DNA from 3 places in the Halomonas sp. ISL-56 genome. Region 2 is predicted to be linked to each of the others. Evidence: predicted binding sites of a transcription regulator. Region 2 holds the regulator's gene; each other region holds the start of a gene.

Region 1 (6,888 bases), on a different contig from region 2:
AAATTAATGACTTATTAAAAATTACGCACGCGAAAAAACCACCTCATTTTCATGAGATGGTCGTTTCGCATCAGTCCACTCCTGTGTTTGATGAACAGCGCCTCCCTGCGCTGTAACCAGTGAGTGGGCTAATTGTCCTTTAACATCCTGTTGGTCTTTCGGCGTCCTGCCTTCCTTTTGCTTGTCAGCCCACTCACTCAGTTACTGGTTAAACATTTCAAAATGGCTAGTGCTAAGTAACTGAATTTTTAGCTAACTGGCTAGCGCTTAAACACTCACATAAGTACATGCAGGCAGTGAGCCAACCCATGCCAATATAAACAAAATCTATTAATAAACAGAACCTTATAAAAATAAAAATTGATAAGAAAATCTATTTCAACCCTCTTTACCATGTATAGAAGTGACACATGCGACATGAGCACAGGCCTTAGGGGCACACTTTTCCAGCTGGGCTATAGCGAAAAGTCCGCGCAGGTATTATTTTGGCTAGGGCCTGTTGACGTTTCATCGCGGCCGTGAGTGAAACGTCAACAGGCCCTAAATTATCACTCAGCTTTTCACCAAATTTCAGGCTTCAAAAGCCGCCTCTTTACTTCCTACGGTTGACCCCATACGTTCGAGGAGAGCTATATGAAACGTCCAGTTGCTCTAAGCATACTCATCATCACCCTACTGCTGGTCAGTGGCTGTAATACCCTCCGCGGTGCGGGTGAAGACCTTGAACAGGGTGGCGAAGCTATCCAGCGTGCAGCGAGTTAAACGCTATGATGACTGTTTATTTATCCCATGGCCTTGAGAGCGGGCCAGGAGCACTAAAAACCCAGGCGCTGAAAGGCGTAGCGGAAAAGCTGGATGACTGTGAACCGGTGGTCATGGACTATCGAGACATAGCAGAGCCTAAGCTGCGCCTGCAACATCTGCTGAGGGTATTAGCCGAGCGCGGTGACGACCCTGCCCGGTGTGTGCTGGCAGGCTCAAGTTTGGGGGGCTGGCTAAGCGCCGCGGTGAGTGCACAACAGCCGGTGTTGGGCTGCTTTCTGCTGGCACCCGCGCTAGGCTTAGCCGACTACCCAGAAACGTCACCGACTATTCAGGCCCGGCACACGCATATCATTCACGGCTGGCGGGATGATGTCGTCGCCCCGGAACCGGTCATCGAGCGGGCCCGCCTGCAGCGTCTATCGCTGCGAATGGTAGACGACGATCATCGTTTGCATGCCAGCCTGGAGACTATTTTGTGCGATTTTGAGCGCTTTTTACGTCAGTGCAGCGCGCCTGAACAATACGCTTCGTAAACCTAGATAAAACAAACATTCGACACGAGCACTCAAAACCTATACAAATGGTGTACATAAAGCGGATATTGCACCAGAGTTTATATAGCTCTAGAGCTTATAGAGAAAGGAGATTGCTCATGTTAGGCATGTTTAAGCGCGACCCCAAAAAGAAACTTCAGCAAGAGTATGAGCGTAAACTTCAAGCGGCCATGGAGGCTTCACGCAATGGCGATATGCGCGCCAATGCCACGCTTACCGAAGAAGCAGAAGCGTTGCTTGCCGAGATACGGCGCATTGAAGCGACAGAATAGTCGTTTCGGCAGTAGACAACGCTACAGCTTACTCGCGGCTTTTGCGCTTGTTAGCCTACAGACCAGCGTAGCGCTGGCGGGGTGCCCCAGCCCAGGGCAGTGGTGGCAGAATGAGCGGCCGCTCGCGAACAGCGATTTGCTAACTACGGCGGCCCAGCAGCAGGTGGTATTGCTCGGTGAACAGCACGATGACATTGCCCATCACCGCTGGCAGTTGCATACCCTAGCGGGATTGCATGCCCTTCGCGATGATTTAGTGATTGGCCTGGAAATGCTACCGCGCAGCGCTCAGCCTGCTCTGGATGCCTGGATAGCCGGTGAATTGGATGACAATACGCTGCTTGAACAAACCCAGTGGGACGAGGCCTGGGGATTTGATTCAGCCCTGTATATGCCGATTTTAGCGTTTGCCCGAATGGCACAGATACCGTTGGTTGCGCTTAATATCGCCCCGGAGCTGCGCCAGCGGCTGGTCACTGATGGCTGGGAGCGCGTACCCGCGGATGAGCGCTTTGCGATCCCGCCGCCACAGCCCGCCAGCGCTAGTTACCGCTCACGGCTCACCGAGGTGTTTAATCAGCACGCCATGGGCGAGGATCCGGAGTCGCTTGAGCGTTTTATTCAGGCGCAGCTCACCTGGGATACCGCCATGGCCCAGCGCTTGGCCGAAGCCACAGAGAGCGGCGCCCTGGCGGTGGGCCTAATGGGGCTAGGCCATGTGATCTACAACGAAGGCGTTGCCTATCAGCTCAATGCCATGGGCATTAACGACACCGCTAGCCTGCTGCCCTGGCAAATGAGCAACTGCACCTTGCCCGACCCCACCCTAGCCGATGCGGTATATATACTCGCTGACGATTAGGAGTCTGTCTGACTTCTAACAATTACTCGTCAGCGAGTGCCGGTAGCAACGTTTTCAGTTTACGCGTGAGCGTATTGCGCCCCCAGCCTAGCAGCTCGGCGGCTTCACCTTTGCGTCCACCGGTGTGTTTTAACGCCGTCTCAATCAGAATCCGCTCAAAATCCGGCACCGCTTCTTCCAACAGGTGGGTATGGCCTTCAGCCAGAGCATGATCCGCCCAATCGCGAAACGCCGTGCGCCAATCGCCGTGGGCACTGCTTTCGGAAGCGCTGGGTGAGCGCAGTTCCGGGGGTAGATCTTCAACCAGAATTTCACGCCCCGAGGCCATCACGGTCAGCCAGCGGCAGATATTCTCTAACTGGCGCACGTTACCGGGCCACGGCAAGCGCGTCAGATGAGCCTCAGCTTCGCTGGTCAGCACCTTGATATCAGTGGTCAGTTCTTTCGCCGCCTCGGCTAAAAAGTGCCGTGTTAAGCGGGGAATATCTTCCCGCCGCTCGGCAAGCTTGGGCAGGTGAATACGGATTACGTTCAAGCGGTGAAACAAATCCTCCCGGAAGCGTCCGTCGTCCACCAGCACTTCTAGATTTTGGTGGGTAGCGGCGATGATACGTACGTCCACTTTGACCGGCGTATGCCCACCAACGCGATAGAACTCGCCATCGGCCAATACACGCAGTAAGCGCGTTTGGGTTTCAGACGGCATATCGCCAATTTCATCTAAAAACAGCGTGCCGCCATTGGCCTGTTCAAAGCGCCCCTGGCGCTGCTGGGCCGCCCCGGTAAACGCGCCCTTCTCGTGACCAAACAGCTCAGACTCTATTAGGTCGCGGGGGATCGCCGCCATGTTGAGGGCGATAAACGGCTTACCCGCCCGCGGGCTGTGCTGGTGAAGCGCCTGGGCAACGCGCTCTTTACCGGTACCCGACTCGCCGTTAATCAACACCGTGATATGGGAGTGGGAGAGGCGGCCAATGGCCCTAAACACCTCCTGCATCGCCGGCGCTTCGCCAATAATCTCAGCGTTTAACCCTTCCGGCACGGTGACCGGACGCTGACGTTCACGGGCGTGGGCCACGGCGCGACGCACCAGTGCCAGAGCCTCGTCAACATCAAACGGCTTGGGCAGGTATTCAAATGCCCCACCCTGATAAGAAGCCACGGCGCTGTCCAGGTCGGAGTGCGCGGTCATCACGATCACCGGCAGGTCGGGATGCGCCTCGCGCACGCGCGCCATCAGATCAAGTCCGTCGATACCCGGCATACGAATATCGGTGACCAGCACGTCCGGAGGGCTTTCCAGCAAACGCGTCAGGGCAACGTCGGCGCGCTCAATACACTCAACGTCCAGGTCGGGTTGCGCTAATGCGCGCTCCAGCACCCAGCGGATAGCGCGGTCATCATCGACAATGACCACCCGCGCAACATCATTACGTGCAGCCTCAGTCATGACGCTTCTCCGGTGAAATTAATAACCATGGGAATCAGTAAACGAAATTCGGTGTGTCCAGGGCGTGAGTCGCATTCGATCAATCCTTGATGTTGGTGCAAAATCGACTGGGCGATAGAGAGCCCAAGTCCGCTGCCTTCCGCACGCCCCGACACCATGGGGTAAAACAGCGTTTCCTGCAGCGCAACGGGAATGCCGGGGCCGTTATCGATCACCGCAACTTCACTGACCAGTCGGTGGCGTTCAGCGCCAAGGGTAAATTGGCGGCGGGCGCGGGTGCGCAGTATTAAAGAAGGCTCCGGCGTTTGCGCATCGCTCATGGCCTGCACCGCATTGCGAGCCACATTGAGCACCGCCTGAATCATTTGCGCCTCATCGCCGGAAAGGTCGGGCAGGCTGGGGTCATAATCGCGGCTGATCGTTACGCAAGGGTGCTCGGCAATCAGCAGCGCTCGCACACGCTCAAGCACTTTGTGAATATTGACCGGCTCGTGCTTAAGAATACGGTTAGGGCCAAGCATGGAGTCGACCAAATCGCGCAGTCTATCCACCTCTTCCACAATGATATGGGTATATTCGCGCAGCGCCGGGTCGTCCAGATCCCGCTCTAATAGCTGGGCGGCACCACGGATGCCGCCCAGGGGATTTTTGACTTCGTGGGCAAGCCCGCGGGCAAGCACCTTGATGGTCTCCTGACGGGTGGTGAGCGCTTCTTCACGGGAGATCTGCATCAAGCGATCCCGCGGCTCAACTTCTAACAGCAACTCATCGTCAGATAGCGGCGTCACCGTGTAGTCAACCGTAAGCGGTTCACTATTAAGCGGCGTAATGCGCGCTTCGCGCTGGGTATAAGGGTGAAACGCATCCCGCGCCTTAGCCAATACATCGTCAATGCTTTCATCCCCGCCGAGCAGCGTATCCAGGCTGATCCCGTGAACACGGCTAAGGCTGACCGCTAACAACGCTTCAGCGGCAGGGTTCATCCAGCGCACACGCAGCTCGCCGTCTAGCAGCAATACCGCCGTGGTGAGATGTTCAAGCAAACGCTGATGCATGGTGGTGTCCTGAAAAATCACGTCTTCCATCGCCGTTACAGACCTACAGGTGGATGATCAATGAGGGAACTGCAAAAAGCGCGCCAACTATGCATCTATGCCCAGTTGCACGGCTTGCGGGCATCGCCGGGTACAGGGACGAATCGTTTTAGCGCACCCACAACGGCAAATGCACCTATTGATGCACCACTTTAGTGCATACAGGCGATGGTAGGGAATTCTAATGCCGGATTTACTCATAAACCGCGTTTAAGAAACGAGCATTAAGGCACCGTAATCGTCACGGCTGCTGTACGGTGCTGCAAACGTTGGTGGCTATCCAGCAACTCTGCCTGAAGTTCGTGCCGCCCTGCGGCAAGCCCCGTTAGCCAGAAAACGTTGCTGTGCAGCGCTGTCTGGCTAATATCGCCATTCACTAGCAGCCGTACCTGGTGGTCGTCGCGCAGCGGTGGCGCAATAGCCACTTCCACCGCGGTCATACCGTTTTCCACCCGTGCGCCCTGCTGGGGCAGCGCAATCGAGAAGTGGTCATAGGGCATAAAGGGCTGCCCCGGTTTACCGCGCAGTCGTGCAGCAGCCGGTGTTGGGGCGCTAGGATTGGCGAGCGCAGCGTTTAACCCAGGCGGCAGGCTTGGCAACGGCGTCAACTCCAAGGCCTCGCCACCGCGGCCAGGGTTATCGGTGAAGGTAACGTTGCCGTGCTCATCGGTCACCCGGTAAACCGTTTGCCCGAACGCCGTTGCTGCACTGCCAGCGAGCGCTGCGCCCAACAGGGCTACCCGCACGCCGCGCATCGCTACTGTATTAATGCTCATCGCACCCCTTGCAGCGCTGCTCAGCCCCCAGTAATAAAAAACCCCGCCGGAGCGGGGTTCTATTAACAATCACCGTGACTCATTAACAGCTGTAGTACATATCAAACTCAATCGGGTGCGTGGTCATACGGATACGCTCCACTTCTTCCATCTTGAGTTCAATGTAGGCATCGATCATTTCGTCGGTGAACACGCCACCTTCGGTCAAGAATGCACGGTCAGCGTCGAGGGCTTCCAGTGCTTGATCCAGGCTGTGCGCGACAGTCGGTACTAACTTGCCTTCTTCTGGCGGCAGGTCGTACAGGTTTTTGTCCATGGCGTCGCCAGGATGGATCTTATTCTTGATGCCGTCGATACCGGCCATCAACATGGCAGAGAAGGCCAAGTAAGGGTTGGCGGTCGGATCAGGGAAGCGCGCTTCTACGCGTTTGCCTTTCGGGCTTGCCGTGTAGGGAATACGGATTGAAGCAGAACGGTTGCGGGCGCTGTAAGCCAGCATAACCGGCGCTTCAAAACCTGGCACCAAACGCTTGTAAGAGTTAGTAGAAGCGTTAGTAAAGGCGTTCAGTGCACGAGCGTGCTTGATGATGCCGCCGATATAGAAAAGCGCCATTTCAGACAGGCCAGCGTACTCGTCACCGGCAAACTGGTTTTGGCCATCTTTCCAGAACGACTGGTGCACGTGCATACCCGAACCGTTATCACCTACCAGCGGCTTCGGCATAAAGGTCGCCGTTTTGCCGTAAGCATGCGCTACGTTGTGGATCACGTACTTCATTTCCTGAACTTCGTCAGCTTTCTTCACCAGCGTGTTGAATTTGACGCCGATTTCGTTCTGACCCGCGTTAGCAACCTCGTGGTGGTGAACCTCGACGGTCTGACCAATCGCTTCCAGGGTATTACACATCGCACCACGAATATCGTGGAAGCTGTCCACCGGAGGAACCGGGAAGTAGCCGCCTTTAACGCGCGGACGGTGACCTAAGTTGCCGCCTTCTACCTGACTATTGGTTGCCCAGGCACCTTCGTCAGAAGTAATTTTATACATGGAACCCTGAATGTCAGACTTCCAATGCACTTCGTCAAAGATGAAAAACTCAGGCTCAGGACCGAAA
Region 2 (6,888 bases):
GTTAGCTTATCGCGGTGCTGGTGCGCTACCTGGTCGGTAATGCGACGGCGTAAATCGTGTACCGATAACCGTGATGTATCGATCAGTAAGTCGGCTAGGTCGCGAATATCCTCCAGCGTCTCTTCTTCTTTATTAATCGCTTCTTCGAGGGTCATTTCACTATCGCGAGTCAGCGGATGACGTCGCCGGGTAGCCGAGTAACGCTCAAGCAGGATGCGGGCATCGGTGGTCAAGTAAATCACTTGAAAGTTAATTTTACGCTGGCGCAGCTCCTCTAACAAAGAGGGCAAGCGCTCCAGCGCTCCCGGCAAATTACGGGCATCAATACTGACCGCCAAATGAGCACGGTCACCCTGGCCGCGTAATTCGTCCACCAACGAGCCCAGCAGCATAGCGGGGAGGTTATCAATCGCGTAGTAGCCAAGATCCTCCAGCGCCTGTAGAGCGATAGATTTACCTGAACCTGAGCGGCCGCTAATGATCACCAGTTGCATAGAGTCTCTCTTTGCCTTGGTCAAGCTGCGTTAAGGGTGGTGAGCGAAACATACACCTGCGGTGCCTAACCTTAAATAGGTTTTAAAAAAGGTTTTAAGACCAGTTAGGCCGCTGATTGCTCACGAATTTTGGCGGTGATGAGCTCAAGCAATTCACGCTGACTGGCCGCTTTACGCAGCAGCTGGCGTGTATCCGCATCATTCATGATGGTCGCTACTTGGCCGAGCAGTGAAAGGTGCGTGTCATCTGCTTCTTCGGGTACCAACAGTACAAACACCAGGTCTACCGGGTCGCCGTCGATAGCGTCAAAATCAATCGCTTCTGACAATTTTAAAAAACCAGCGATAGGGGCGGTGCAGTGGGGGCTACGCGCATGGGGAATAGCCACGCCGTTACCAATACCGGTGCTGCCTAAGCGTTCACGGCCGATTAAACGGCTAAACACTTCTTGGCTGTCCAAGCTGGGAATATTTTGGGCAATAAAGGTGCTGTAAAACTCCAGCACCCTTTTTTTGCTGCCCCCGGGTACGTCAAATAGAACGCGTTCCGGGGGAAGTATGGTTTCCAACGTCATTGAATTAACGCACACCTGCGCCTTGGGCGCGAGCTTGTGCTTTTTCCTTGTGTTTAACGAGTTGACGGTCGATTTTATCCGCTAGGGCGTCGATAGCGGCGTACATATCACTGTCTAGGGCTTCCGCATGTAAGTCAGCACCTGCGGCGTGCAGCGTACAGGCGGCCTGCTGGCGCTCTTTCTCCACTGATAAGGTGACTTGCACCGTAGTTATATTGTCGTAATGGCGCTCTACACGCTCAAGCTTTTCGTTGACATAGTCACGCAAGGCGTCAGTCAGTTCTACGTGATGACCAGTGATATTTACTTGCATTGACGTACTCCTTATCCATCGGACTGTACTTCGATTGTAACCCTTTTTGCCGCGTTGCAAAGCCCTTGTCGAGAGTTTCCCTGAAACGGCAGCAGGGCCTAGCGTAAACGGCGCCTTTCGCTGGAGGAGGGGATGCCCATGGCTTCACGATATTTAGCCACCGTGCGACGCGCCACCTGCACGCCCCCTTCGCCTAATAGCGTGACTAAGCGGCTGTCAGAAAGCGGTTTGCCAGGGGGCTCCTCTTGAATCAGTTTTTTGAGACGCGCGCGGATGGCGGTACTGGAGTGACTGTCGCCATCTTGGCTGCTCACCTGGCTCGAGAAAAAGTACTTAAGCTCAAAAACACCGCGGGGCGTATGAATGTATTTCTGCGTCGTTACCCGCGAGATAGTTGATTCGTGCATCTCAACGGCTTCGGCAATATCGGCCAATATCAGCGGCTTCATGGCCTCTTCGCCGTGCTCCAAAAAGCCAATCTGTCGGGTGATAATTTCGCGACCAACCCGCAATAGCGTATCGTTACGGCTAGACAGGCTCTTAATCAGCCAGCGCGCTTCCTGCAGGTGCTCTTTGAGAAACTGGTTATCATCGCTTTTGTCCGCACGCTTAATCAAGCTGGCGTAGTCGGGCTGAATGCGCAGCCGTGGCAGGGCCTCTGGGTTGAGCTCTAAATGCCAGCCATCTTGGTCGTGGCGGACGACTAGATCGGGCGTTACATAACTGTCGTCGGTATCGCCGTAGGCGCTACCTGGACGTGGGTCGAGGCTGCGAATGAGTAGGATAACATCGGCCAGCTGCTCGTCATCAAGCCCGAGACGGCGCTTAAGCAAGCGCATATCATCCTTGCCGAGCGCTTCAAGAAACTGCCGAACGAGACGGCGGGCGGGAACCAGCAGTGGTGTATCGTCGGGAAGGGCGGCGAGCTGCAGCATCAGGCATTCACGCAAATCGCGGGCAAAGATACCGGTTGGCTCAAACTGTTGGAGCTTGAGCAGCGTGGTTTCCACTTCGCGCTGACTAAGCCCGTCAATGCCCTGGGCACGAAGTCCTTCACGGATATCGTTGAGCGGCTGGGTTAGGTAGCCATTAGCATCTAGCGCGTCGATTAAGCTCTCCGCGACAAGCTGTTCACGGGCGCTAAAATCGGTCATGGCAAGTTGCCACAGCAGGTGCCCGTGCAGGCTCTGTCCGGCTGCCTGGCGCTCAAAGTCGGGGCCTTCGCTGCTGCTACCACCCTGGCTACCCATATCTTGATAGGTATCTGACCAGTCGCTATCTACCGAGAGCTCAGTAGGGATGCTCTCTGACCACTCTTCTTCTTTAGGCTCGCTGACAGCCTGCTCACTAAATTCATCTTCTTGCTCCAGCATGGGATTGGCGTCTAGGGCCTGCTGAATTTCTTGACGAAGGTCCAGCGTCGAAAGTTGCAACAGCGCAATGGCCTGCTGCAACTGGGGCGTCATGGTCAGCTGTGTGCCGATACGCAGTTGGAGAGAAGCTTTCATGACCATCTGAGAACCACTCGTTAATCGGAATGTTCCACACTAGTGCGAGTGAGTGCCGGGTGCAAGTGCAATAAGCATGCCATTGGTAGTAAAGTTGTTGTAAAGCGCTATTTAGTGGGTGAAAAGTCAGTTTAGAAGTGAAAATAATCTTAGAGGCGAAAATCTGCGCCCAAATAAACATCCCTTACTTTTTGGTTGGTAAGTATTGAAGCTGGCGAGCCGCTGGCGATGATTTGCCCATCACCGACGATATAGGCGATATCGCAAATATCCAGGGTTTCACGCACGTTATGGTCGGTAATCAGTACACCGATATGGCGCTGCTTCAGCGCACGAATGATGGTTTTAATTTCGCCCACAGAAATGGGATCAACGCCAGCAAAGGGCTCATCGAGCAAAATAAAGGCAGGCTCTGTTGCTAAGGAGCGTGCAATTTCCACGCGTCTGCGCTCGCCGCCCGAAAGGCTCATGCCGAGGTTGTCACGAATGTGAGTGATATGAAAGTCTTCGAGTAGCGCTTCCAAGCGCTGTTCCCGGTCGCTGCGATTGAGCTCTTTGCGCGTCTCGAGTATCGCCATAATATTGTCAGCAACCGAAAGTTTGCGGAAGATAGACGCCTCCTGGGGGAGATAGCCGATACCTGCTGCTGCGCGCTCGTGCATGGGTGCGCGGGTTAAATCCACATCGTCGATGCCCACTTCGCCAGCATCGGATTTTACCAGCCCGACAATCATATAGAACGAGGTGGTTTTGCCGGCACCATTCGGGCCAAGTAGGCCGACCACGCTGCCTTGGCAGATTTCCAAATTGATGTCTTTGACCACGCGGCGGCGTTTGTAGCTTTTGGCTAGGTGGTGGGCATAAAGGGTTTTGATCGGCGTAAGAATTTGGTTCGGCGTAGTGTCAACAGTTGCCACAGCTCGGCTCCCTATTGTTCAGGCTGAAGGGTCATACGTATGCGCTGGGGCTCGCTGCCGTCAACGTCAGAGCGTGCTTGAATCACTTCACGGTCAATAAAATATTCAAGCCGCCCGCCGCTGAACTTGTCCTCTTGCTGGGTCAGCTCGGCTTGGTCAATCAGTTCTACGCGGCGTTCAGCGACATGATAAATAATCCTTCTTGCCCAGCCCTCAGTGGGGCCATCCTGACCTTGTGCTTGATGACGCAGGTAGGCGCGCTCACCGGTGGAGGTTGCCGTCGAAAGTTCGCCGGCCTCGTTGCGTTTGATCTCTACCCGATCACCTCGCAACTGCATTTCGCCCTGACGTATCTCTACATCCCCGGTATAAACGGCGGTGCCAGCCCGCTGGTCGAGATCTAAACGGTCGGCTTCCACTTCCACAGGGGCCTGTTGTGAAGTTTGGGCCAGTGCCGATAATGGCATCGCTAGCGCAAATAGGGCGGTGTAAATAAGTGCTTTCATGGCGACTCCTCTTTAAGGTTGCGTGGCCGGGGGGTGTGTGCCGCGCACATTATCAGTTAGGCGTACCCGGCTATCGTTAAGCCACACGTCCATACGTGAAGCGCGCATTTGCTGGGGCGGTTGCTGTAACAGTACCGGTGTTGCACTCCAGGCATGCTGAGTTACCCCATCATAATGCAATAGCTCGGTATCTAGCTGCCAGCCTTCATCAGGTGCGATCAAGCGAGCCGAGCCTGACAGTAACAGCGCTTGGGTAGCGGTGTTGAGCGTGCCTACATCGGCGCTAGCCAGCCACTGGCGCCCCTCATTGTCATACAGAACGGCTTCGGGCTCTTCCGACCAGGTTTCGCTTTGCTGAGGCGTATGGATAAGACGCGGTGTTGTCAGCGACTGCAAAACGCTGCCGTTATCACCGAATAGCGTAATTTCAGCATTTTCCAGTACGTGACCTGGTTCCTGAGCCTGCGCTTCAGGGTCGATGGTAGTGTCTTGAGGGCCGCCGGGGTCAAGCCATACCAGCAGCGCACCCAGCGCGATAACCAGCCCGCCCAGCCAGAGGCGTACCTTAAGCCGCTTCAACATTTACGCTCGACCGTGCAAATAGGTGTCGAGCACCGCGCCCCAGTGCCCTTGAGATTCAAGCAGCGTATCGCAGATTTCACGCACGGCACCGTGACCACCCAGGCGTTCGGTGATCCAGTCGGCGTGGGTGTGCATATAATCCGGTGCGTTAGGCACGGTAATGCCGACGCCGCAACGCTTAATAGCCGCTAGATCGGGCAGGTCGTCGCCGCAATAGGCCACTTGTTCCAGCTCGATATCAAGGCGCTGGCAAAGCCCGCGCAGGGTAGCCAGTTTGTCTTCACAGCCTTGGTGAACATGGTCGATACCCAGGGCGGCGGCACGCTGGCTGACCATGGGGGAATCGCGCCCAGTAATCAGTGCAACATGCACGCCCACGCGTTTGAGCAGCTTTAGCCCATGGCCATCCTGAGTATGGAAGGCTTTGATTTCGATTCCATCGGCCTGAAAGTAGAGGCGGCCATCGGTGAGGACGCCGTCAACATCCAACGCCAATAGGCGTACGCGGCGGAGTCGATCGAGTAGCGCGGTGGGTAGGGTCATAGAGCCTCCATATCAGTAATTTCTTATAGCCAGACGGATAAAAAACGCCGATGGGTTAAATAACGCCGCTGGCGAGCAGGTCGTGCATATGTAGAGCCCCAATAGGGCGCTGTTGTTCATCGACCACCGCTAGCGCGGTAATCCGGCTCTCTTCCATAATACGTACCGCTTCGGCCGCCAGGATGTCGGGGCCGATGCGTTTGCCTGGCCGGGTCATAACGTCGTCAACGAGGACATCGCGCAGGTTGTGAAACTGATCCAGCGTACGGCGCAGGTCGCCATCGGTGTAAACCCCGGCCAGGCGTCCTTCGCTATCCACCACGCAGGTAAAGCCAAGTCCTTGCCGGGTGATCTCTAATAACGCATCGCGCAGTGGGCTTCCTAATGCGACCTGGGGTAGTCGCTCGCCATCGTGCATCAGGTCTCTGACGCGCAGCAGTAAGCGCTTGCCTAAACTGCCGCCAGGGTGGGAAAGGGCAAAGTCTTCAGCGGTAAAGCCGCGTGCTTCCAGTAACGCCACCGCCAGTGCATCGCCTAGGGCGAGAGCCGCAGTGGTGGAGCTGGTAGGGGCGAGATCGAGCGGGCACGCCTCGCGCTCAACGCCGCTGTTTAGGTGCGCATCAGCGTGTTTGGCAAGCGTGGATTGGGGGCGCCCCGTCATGCTGACCAGCGGTGTGCCCAAGCGTTTAAGCAGCGGCAGTAGGGCGGTGACTTCAGCCGTTTCACCCGAGTTAGATAACGCCAGCACAACATCAGCGCGGGTGATCATGCCTAAATCGCCGTGGCTGGCTTCACCGGGGTGAACGAAAAAAGCCGGTGTGCCCGTACTGGCCAGCGTTGCCGCCAGCTTGCCTGCAATATGCCCCGACTTGCCCATGCCCGTCACCACCACGCGTCCTTGGCAGGCGAGGATTAGCTCGCAGGCGCGGTCAAAGCTTTCGTCTAGTTTAGCCTGGAGGCCTCCAATCGCTGCCTGCTCAATTTGCAGCGTACGCAGAGCGCTTTCGCGTAGTAGGCTGGATGAAGCGAGAGGCTGGCGCATAGCGTTTTCTCTTAACGATTGAAAATATGAAAAGTAGTAACCGCAAGAATAACATCTCGACACCGCTTATAGGCAGTAATTGAGGTCGTAATCCCTGGTGGCTTGAGCGATAAACTGCCCTAGCCTAGGGATCTGCTCACCAGTCGTTATACTAATCACTAGGAATGCTCACTCGCGGAGTAATGTTTTGTGGCGTTATAGTACAATGTTCGATAATGTTTTAGAAACACTGTTTTCTAACTGCGCTAGTAGCAAGTAGGGTATGCTATTTAGCCCTAGCTGCGCCCCGTTAAGAGTCAACTGATCCATGACAGATGCACCCTTTATAGAAATTGAAGACCTTTATTTCTCTCGTGGCGATCACGAAATTTTCCGTGGCGTGAATATGACCATACCGCGGGGTAAAGT
Region 3 (6,888 bases), on a different contig from region 2:
TGAAACAGCCCCGCCACCCCTTTGGGCAGAAACACCGTGACCAGTACGAACATCGCCCCTAGCGCAAACAGCCAGGCGTCGGGCATTACGCCGGTAAAGATGGTTTTGGCGTAGTTGACCAAAATGGCGCCAATCACCGCACCATACAGCGTGGCACGGCCGCCTAGCGCTACCCACAGCACAATCTCGATGGAGAAAATCGGCGAGAACTCGCTGGGGTTAATAATCCCCACTTGAGGCACGTAGAGCGCCCCCGCCAAACCGGCCAGCATGGCGGAAACCACAAACACAAACAGCTGAAAGCGTTCGACCCGATAGCCGAGAAAGCGCGTGCGTGCTTCAGCATCCCGAGTGGCCACGCTGACCCGGCCCAGTTTGCTGGTAACAATCGCCCGGCAGAGGATGAACCCCAGCGCCAGCGCCACCCCGGTGGCCAGGAAGAGCCCCAAACGGGTGGCGTCACTGCGTAAGTCAAAGCCGACAATCTCGCGGAAATCGGTCAGGCCGTTATTGCCGCCAAAGCCCATTTCGTTGCGGAAAAAAGCTAGCATCAGGGCAAAAGTCAGCGCCTGGGTGATGATCGATAGATACACCCCGGTGACCCGGGAGCGGAACGCTAGAAAGCCGAACACCAGCGCCAGCAGCCCCGGCGCCAGCAGCACCATGGCAAACGCAAACCAGGCCATATCAAAGCCCTGCCAGAACCACGGCAGGCTGTCCCAGTTCAGGAACACCATAAAGTCGGGCAGTACCGGGTGGCCGTAGGTGCCGCGATCGCCAATTTGGCGCATCAAATACATGCCCATGGCGTAGCCGCCAATGGCAAAAAAGGCGCCGTGGCCGAGGCTTAAAATACCCAGATAGCCCCACACTAGATCCACCGCCACGGCCAGCAGTGCGTAGCTCAGATATTTACCGAACAGATTGACCGTATAGGCACCAATATGCAGCGGGTTTTCCGGCGGTACCGCCACGTGTAGCAGCGTCACCAGTGCCAGTGCGGCGACTAAAACGCCGAGAAATATCTGCGTCGAACGTTCACTGAACGGGCGTGTTAGCCAAAAGTTTGTCGATGATTCGGTCGTTAATGACATCGTTTAGCCCTCCGCAGCCCGGCCCTTCTGCGGGAAGAGTCCACGCGGGCGTTTTTGAATGAATAGGATGATAAACACCAGCACGATAATTTTGGCCAGTACCGCGCCTGCCCAGGGTTCCAGCACCTGGTTGATAACCCCCAGCGAGAGCCCAGCGACCAGCGTGCCCCAAAGATTACCCACACCGCCGAACACCACCACCATGAACGAATCGATGATGTAGTTCTGCCCCAGGTTGGGGCCAACGTTAGTGAGCTGGGAGAGCGCTACACCGGCAAGACCGGCGACGCCGGAGCCCAGTGCGAAGGTCATGATATCCACGCGGGTGGCGCGAATACCCATGGAGCGGGCCATGGCGCGGTTTTGGGTCACCGCACGCACCTCAAGCCCCAGCCGGGTGCGGCGCACAATCAGCATCAGTCCGGCAAATACCACCAGCGCAAAGCCGAGCACGTACATACGGTTGAGCGTTAGCGACAGCGCATCGTTGACCACCAGCGAGCCGCTCATCCACTCGGGGGTAATCACGGTACGGTTGAGCGGTGAAATCACCGTGCGCACCAGCTGCTGGAGAATCAGGCTGATACCGAAGGTCGCCAGCAGGGTTTCCAGCGGGCGGCCCTTAAGAAACTGGATAACGCCGCGTTCGATCGCCACACCGGCTAAGGCGGCGACCATAAAGCCTGCGGGAATCGACAGAATCAACGCCAACCCTGGCTGGCCGGGCAGCAGCTGCTGCATCGCCCAGGTGGTATAGGCGCCCAACATCATCAGCTCGCCGTGGGCCATATTGATCACGCCCATCACGCCAAAGGTGATCGCCAGGCCAATCGCCGCGAGCACCAGCACCGACCCCAGGCTTAAACCGAAATAGAGGGTTTCCAAACCGCGATTGATTTTGAGCTGCTGCTCAATGCCCGCCAAAGAGGCGGCGGCGGCGTTGGCGACCACCGGGTCATCACCATTAGCCGCTCGGCTTAACGCCACACGAGAGCGCGGGTGCAGGCTGCCATCCAGCGCCTCAATGCCCGCCATTTCACCCGCTTCCGCTTGGTAAATCGCCACGGCCTGGGTCAGCCGATAGCGCACCTGATCGTCTTCTTCCTGCTCAATCAGATCGTTGAGGGTGGGCACCAGCTCTCCGTCTACTTCGCCTAATAAGCGCTCAGCCGATGTACGGCGGCGCTCAACGTTGGGCGAGTAGAGGTCAACCACCGCAATAGCGCTGCGCAGTTGATTGCGCAGGTTGTTATTAATGCCGATACGCTCCAGATCACGGCGGGACATCTCGCCCAGCGCTTCGCCGGTCAAGACATCGGCCACCGGCCAGTCGCGGCCGCGGTTCTCCAGTACCAGTACAAAACGGCCATCGTCGGTGCGCTGTAAGCGACCATCCAACAAAGCCTGCAGCCAGTCGCGGGCGCGCTCGTCGTCGCTTTGTAAAATAGCGGTTATGGCTTCGCCTTTGGCGGTGTAGGATTCAACGTCCAGCGCCTCTAACAGTTCGAGCGCGGCCGCATCATTTGTGGGGTTAGTGGCGGCGTCTGTTGATTGTGCCTGCGCGGTGAGGGTGATACCCAACAGCAGGAAACAGAGCAGCCCTAAGGAAAGGAAACGCCTCATAGGGGTTCTTCCTTTGGTTATCAAAAGGGGTAACTAAATATATCGGTGCCAGGGAAGGTTTCCGCGAGGGCGCTGTGAACCCATCCATGGGCGCTACTTTTTCCATCTGACCGCCATGGATGGCGGAAATGCCGGAATAGTCAGGAACATTTTCCGGCCCTGGAAAAAGACCCTCGCTTCAACCTGCCCTGACACCCAGCGAGTAGGCAGTTTTAAAAAAATTATCTCCCACTGCGAAAGACATGCTTACTCAGCGAGCGCCGCTTCGGCTTCTTCTGCTGCGGTGCTGCCACCGCACGAGCCGTTAACGACGTTGAAGTTGCCGCACTCCATCGGCTTGCGCCAATCGGCAATCAGGTCACGCGAACCAGGCAGGTAGTCAGACCAGGCGTCGCCCGCCACGGTAGACGGCGTTTGCCAAACGATATCGAACTGGCCGTTGTCCTGGATTTCGCCAATCAGCACCGGCTTGGTGATGTGGTGGTTGGGCATCATGGCTGCATAGCCGCCGGAGAGGTTAGGCACGGTGACACCGATAATGGCGTCTTTAACCGTATCGACATCCGTGGTGCCCGCTTTGCGAACCGCTTCGGCCCACATGTTGAAGCCAATGTAGTGCGCTTCCATGGGGTCGTTGGTGACGGCCATATCGTCGCCGGTGTACTCGATCCAGGCGTCGATAAAGTCGTAGTTGTCGTCGTTATCGACGCTCATAAAGTAGTTCCAGGCGGCCAAGTGGCCCACCAACGGGCCGGTATCGATACCGGTAAGCTCCTGCTCGCCCACGGAGAAGGCGATGACCGGAATATCGGCAGCGTCGATTCCCTGGTTAGAAAGCTCGGTATAGAACGGCACGTTGGCGTCGCCGTTAACCGTCGAGATTACGGCGGTCGGTTTACCCTCTTCACCGAAGCGACGAATTTCTGCCACGATGTTCTGCCAATCGGAGTGACCGAACGGCGTGTAGTTAACCATGATGTCCTCTTCCGCGATGCCGTGTTCGTCCTTGAGGAAGGCTTCAAGGATACGGTTGGTGGTACGCGGATAGACATAGTCGGTACCCACTAGCGCAAAACGCTCGATACCGACTTCGTTGATAAGGTATTCAACCGCAGGAATCGCCTGCTGGTTAGGTGCTGCGCCGGTGTAGAAGACGTTTTCAGAGGACTCTTCACCTTCATACTGCACCGGGTAGAACAGCAGCCCGTTGAGTTCCTCTACAACAGGCAGTACGGATTTACGCGAAACCGACGTCCAGTTGCCGAAAATTACGTCCACTTCTTCCTGGTCTAATAGCTCCCGGGCGCGTTCGGCAAACAGCGGCCAATTAGACGCCGGGTCAACCACGACGGCCTCTAACTGACGGCCTAGCAAACCACCTGCTTCGTTCTGCTGCTCAATCAGCATTTCGACGGTGTCTTTGAGGACAGTTTCACTGATCGCCATGGTGCCGGAGAGAGAGTGCAGGATACCGACTTTGATCGGGTCATCGTCCTGTGCGATGGCCTGGGTGCTGGCCCCCATCACGGCGGCGGTCATTAATGCGGTCGCGAAACGGCCACGTGACAGGAATGGGTGCGGGTGTGTCGAGCGTTTGAGAATGTTCATTGTTAATCTCCTTGCCCCCCTTATGGCTGGGGTTTGTTATGACCGAGGCTTGATGATTGGCTTCGCCCTTAGGGTTGTTGTGTTAGCTCCCCATACGTTCACTAGCCAATACGCTTACTAGCCATTAACACTTGCAAGGGGTGCGCCAGATTGGCACAAAGTGGTCTTATAGCTATTTAATCAGCTACTTAATAATCATCATAAAATTTCAACATTCCCCGCATGCACCAAAATAAAGCGCAACACCGCTGCCAAAGCACGCTCTCAATGCACCAACAAAATACAGCGCACCAATTAAGCACACGGGCTTTTGAACACAGACCGATAACGTAATACTCACCCAATAGTTACAAACACACTCTTTGTTATCAGTTAAAAAAGGTCGGTAAAAAGGGGTAAATAAAAAAGCGTAGATAAAAAAAAGAGCCTTGGTATCACCAAGGCTCCTTGCTATTCACCCTTTAAATGGCGGTGCTAAACAGCCACGTCGGGTGGAATCTTCTTACGGCGTTTTTTCAGTAACGGTAGGCCGAGCGACAGCACGGCAACTACCAGCAGGCCTAGCGAAATGGGCTTGTCGATAAAGGTCGTCCAGTCGCCACCAGAGATCTGCAGTGCGCGGCGCATGGACTCTTCCATGATGTTGCCCAAAATCAGCGCTAGAATCAGCGGCGCCGCGGGGAAGCCAAACAGGCGCATGCCCAGGCCGACCAAACCAAAGCCAAGCAGTAGCAGCAGATCAAATACGCTGAAGCTCATGCCGTAAACACCGATCATGCAGAAGATCAGTATCAGCGATAGCAGTAAGGGGCGAGGCATATCGAGAATTTTGGCGATATAGGGAATCAGCGGTAGGTTAAGCGCCAGCAGGAAGATATTACCGACATACATACTGGCCACCACGCCCCAAAATACGTCCGGCCGCTCTGTAAGCATCATCGGCCCGGGGTTAACGCCCATGACAAGCAACGCACCAAGCAGAACGGCGGTGGTGCCTGAACCAGGTACACCCAGCGTTAGCAGCGGCACGAATGAGCCGGTACAGGCAGCGTTGTTGGCGGCTTCTGGTGCCGCAACGCCCTTAATATTGCCGGTTCCAAAGGTGTCGCCATCTTTGGCAATGCGCTTTTCCATGCTGTAGCCAAGGAACGAACCGATAGTTGCGCCCGCGCCTGGCAGTACGCCGGTGAAGAAACCCAATATCGAACTACGACCAATCGGGCCAGCGATTTCTTTCACTTCGCTACGGGTTAATTTCAGCGAGCCAATCTCATTGCGGGGCATTTCTTTACCACCGCCGCCACGCAGCAGCATATAAAAGACTTCTGCCAAGGCGAAAATACCCAGCGCCACCACCAGGAAGTCGATACCGTCGAGAAGCTGGATCGAACCAAAGGTAAACCGCTCGGTACCGGTCTGCGTGTCGATGCCAATAATCGAGATAATCACCCCCACCACAGCGGCAATGAGTCCTTTAACCAGCGACTTGTCCGACAACGAAACGACAGCGGTTAAACCCAGCACCATTAGCGCAAAGTATTCAGCAGGGCCAAAACTTACGGCCACTTTTGATAATAGAGGTGCGACCAACATTAAAAAGACGACTGAAATGGTACCGCCAGTAAAGGAAGCGTAGGCAGCAATCGCCAGCGCTTTACCCGCCTGACCTTTTTTAGCCATTGGGTAGCCGTCAAAGGAGGTCGCCACGGTACCCGCGACGCCGGGAGCATTAAGCAGGATCGACGACGTAGAGCCACCAAAGATGGCGCCGTAGTAAACCCCTGCCATCAAAATCAAGCCCGATGAAGGCTCCATGGCAAAGGTGATAGGAATCATCAAGGCAAGTGCACTGATAGGCCCCAGGCCCGGCAGCATACCGATGATGGTGCCAGCAAATACGCCGGCAAAAACGTAGGCAATATTGATTGGCTCAAGCGCGATGCCAAAGCCGTACATCAAATTATTGAAGGCATCCATGGGAATTACTCTCTTAAGAACTGCTAGCGGAAAGACCTGCTAACAAGGCTTTGTTTAGAAAGGCAGCACGCCAGTGGGCAGGTAAACATCCATCACCCGCGTCATGGTCAGGTAGAGCGCCAGCACTACCCCCAGCGATGTAGCGAGGTTGACCCCATGGCGGCGATAACCGTAATAGGCCGTCAGACCAACGCAGAGTAGCGTTGAGGCGAGCACAAAGCCCAGAGGTACCAGCAAAAACGCATAGGCGGCAATCGCCAGTGAGGTCACGATGACCCGCGCCCACGGCGTCAACAGCATTGGGCCTTGGGTGGCTTCTTGGTCTATCTCATTAGCACCGGCTATCGGGGTAGGTTTCTCGAAAAACAGAAACACCGACAGGATCAGTAGCGCGAAGCCCAATACTTTAGGAAAGAGGTCAGAATCAACCGGCCGTGGCAGGGGGAAAGTAGGGATTTGCCACGCCATCGCGATATAGCCAGCAGCTAATACCGCAAATACCAGTGCTAACCACTGATTGGTATTTAAACGAGTCATAGGAGTCTCTCCGAAGGAGCCAACACGCCTCCAGCGGTTAACAAGCTTG

What was found. The regulator sigma-54, encoded in region 2, starts transcription at its own class of promoters, with help from an activator protein. The targets are predictions, from matches to a motif close to TGGCACNNNNNTTGCTNT.
Region 1: glnL (nitrogen regulation protein NR(II)) is a predicted target of sigma-54. The motif match lies at 5,027-5,044, and genes of this name have one in related genera.
Region 3: urtA (urea ABC transporter substrate-binding protein) is a predicted target of sigma-54. The motif match lies at 4,456-4,473, and genes of this name have one in related genera.

Annotation. Positions count from the first base shown of each region.
Region 1 is NZ_JAGGRO010000004.1:141,394-148,281, forward strand. Features, by position in the region: gene J7J49_RS02750 (entericidin A/B family lipoprotein) at 634-762, shown strand; gene J7J49_RS02755 (YqiA/YcfP family alpha/beta fold hydrolase) at 768-1,298, shown strand; gene J7J49_RS02760 (DUF6435 family protein) at 1,418-1,591, shown strand; gene J7J49_RS02765 (ChaN family lipoprotein) at 1,575-2,453, shown strand; gene ntrC (nitrogen regulation protein NR(I)) at 2,476-3,903, opposite strand; gene glnL (nitrogen regulation protein NR(II)) at 3,900-4,958, opposite strand; gene J7J49_RS02780 (DUF4124 domain-containing protein) at 5,222-5,773, opposite strand; gene glnA (glutamate--ammonia ligase) at 5,856-6,888, opposite strand, start outside.
Region 2 is NZ_JAGGRO010000016.1:152,975-159,862, forward strand. Features, by position in the region: gene rapZ (RNase adapter RapZ) at 1-494, opposite strand, end outside; gene J7J49_RS14320 (PTS sugar transporter subunit IIA) at 599-1,069, opposite strand; gene hpf (ribosome hibernation-promoting factor, HPF/YfiA family) at 1,074-1,382, opposite strand; gene J7J49_RS14330 (RNA polymerase factor sigma-54) at 1,481-2,896, opposite strand; gene lptB (LPS export ABC transporter ATP-binding protein) at 3,040-3,765, opposite strand; gene lptA (lipopolysaccharide transport periplasmic protein LptA) at 3,819-4,313, opposite strand; gene lptC (LPS export ABC transporter periplasmic protein LptC) at 4,326-4,895, opposite strand; gene J7J49_RS14350 (KdsC family phosphatase) at 4,896-5,438, opposite strand; gene J7J49_RS14355 (KpsF/GutQ family sugar-phosphate isomerase) at 5,494-6,480, opposite strand; gene J7J49_RS14360 (ABC transporter ATP-binding protein) at 6,788-6,888, shown strand, end outside.
Region 3 is NZ_JAGGRO010000019.1:128,073-134,960, reverse strand. Features, by position in the region: gene urtC (urea ABC transporter permease subunit UrtC) at 1-1,094, opposite strand, end outside; gene urtB (urea ABC transporter permease subunit UrtB) at 1,098-2,717, opposite strand; gene urtA (urea ABC transporter substrate-binding protein) at 2,964-4,325, opposite strand; gene J7J49_RS16430 (tripartite tricarboxylate transporter permease) at 4,800-6,302, opposite strand; gene J7J49_RS16425 (tripartite tricarboxylate transporter TctB family protein) at 6,357-6,839, opposite strand.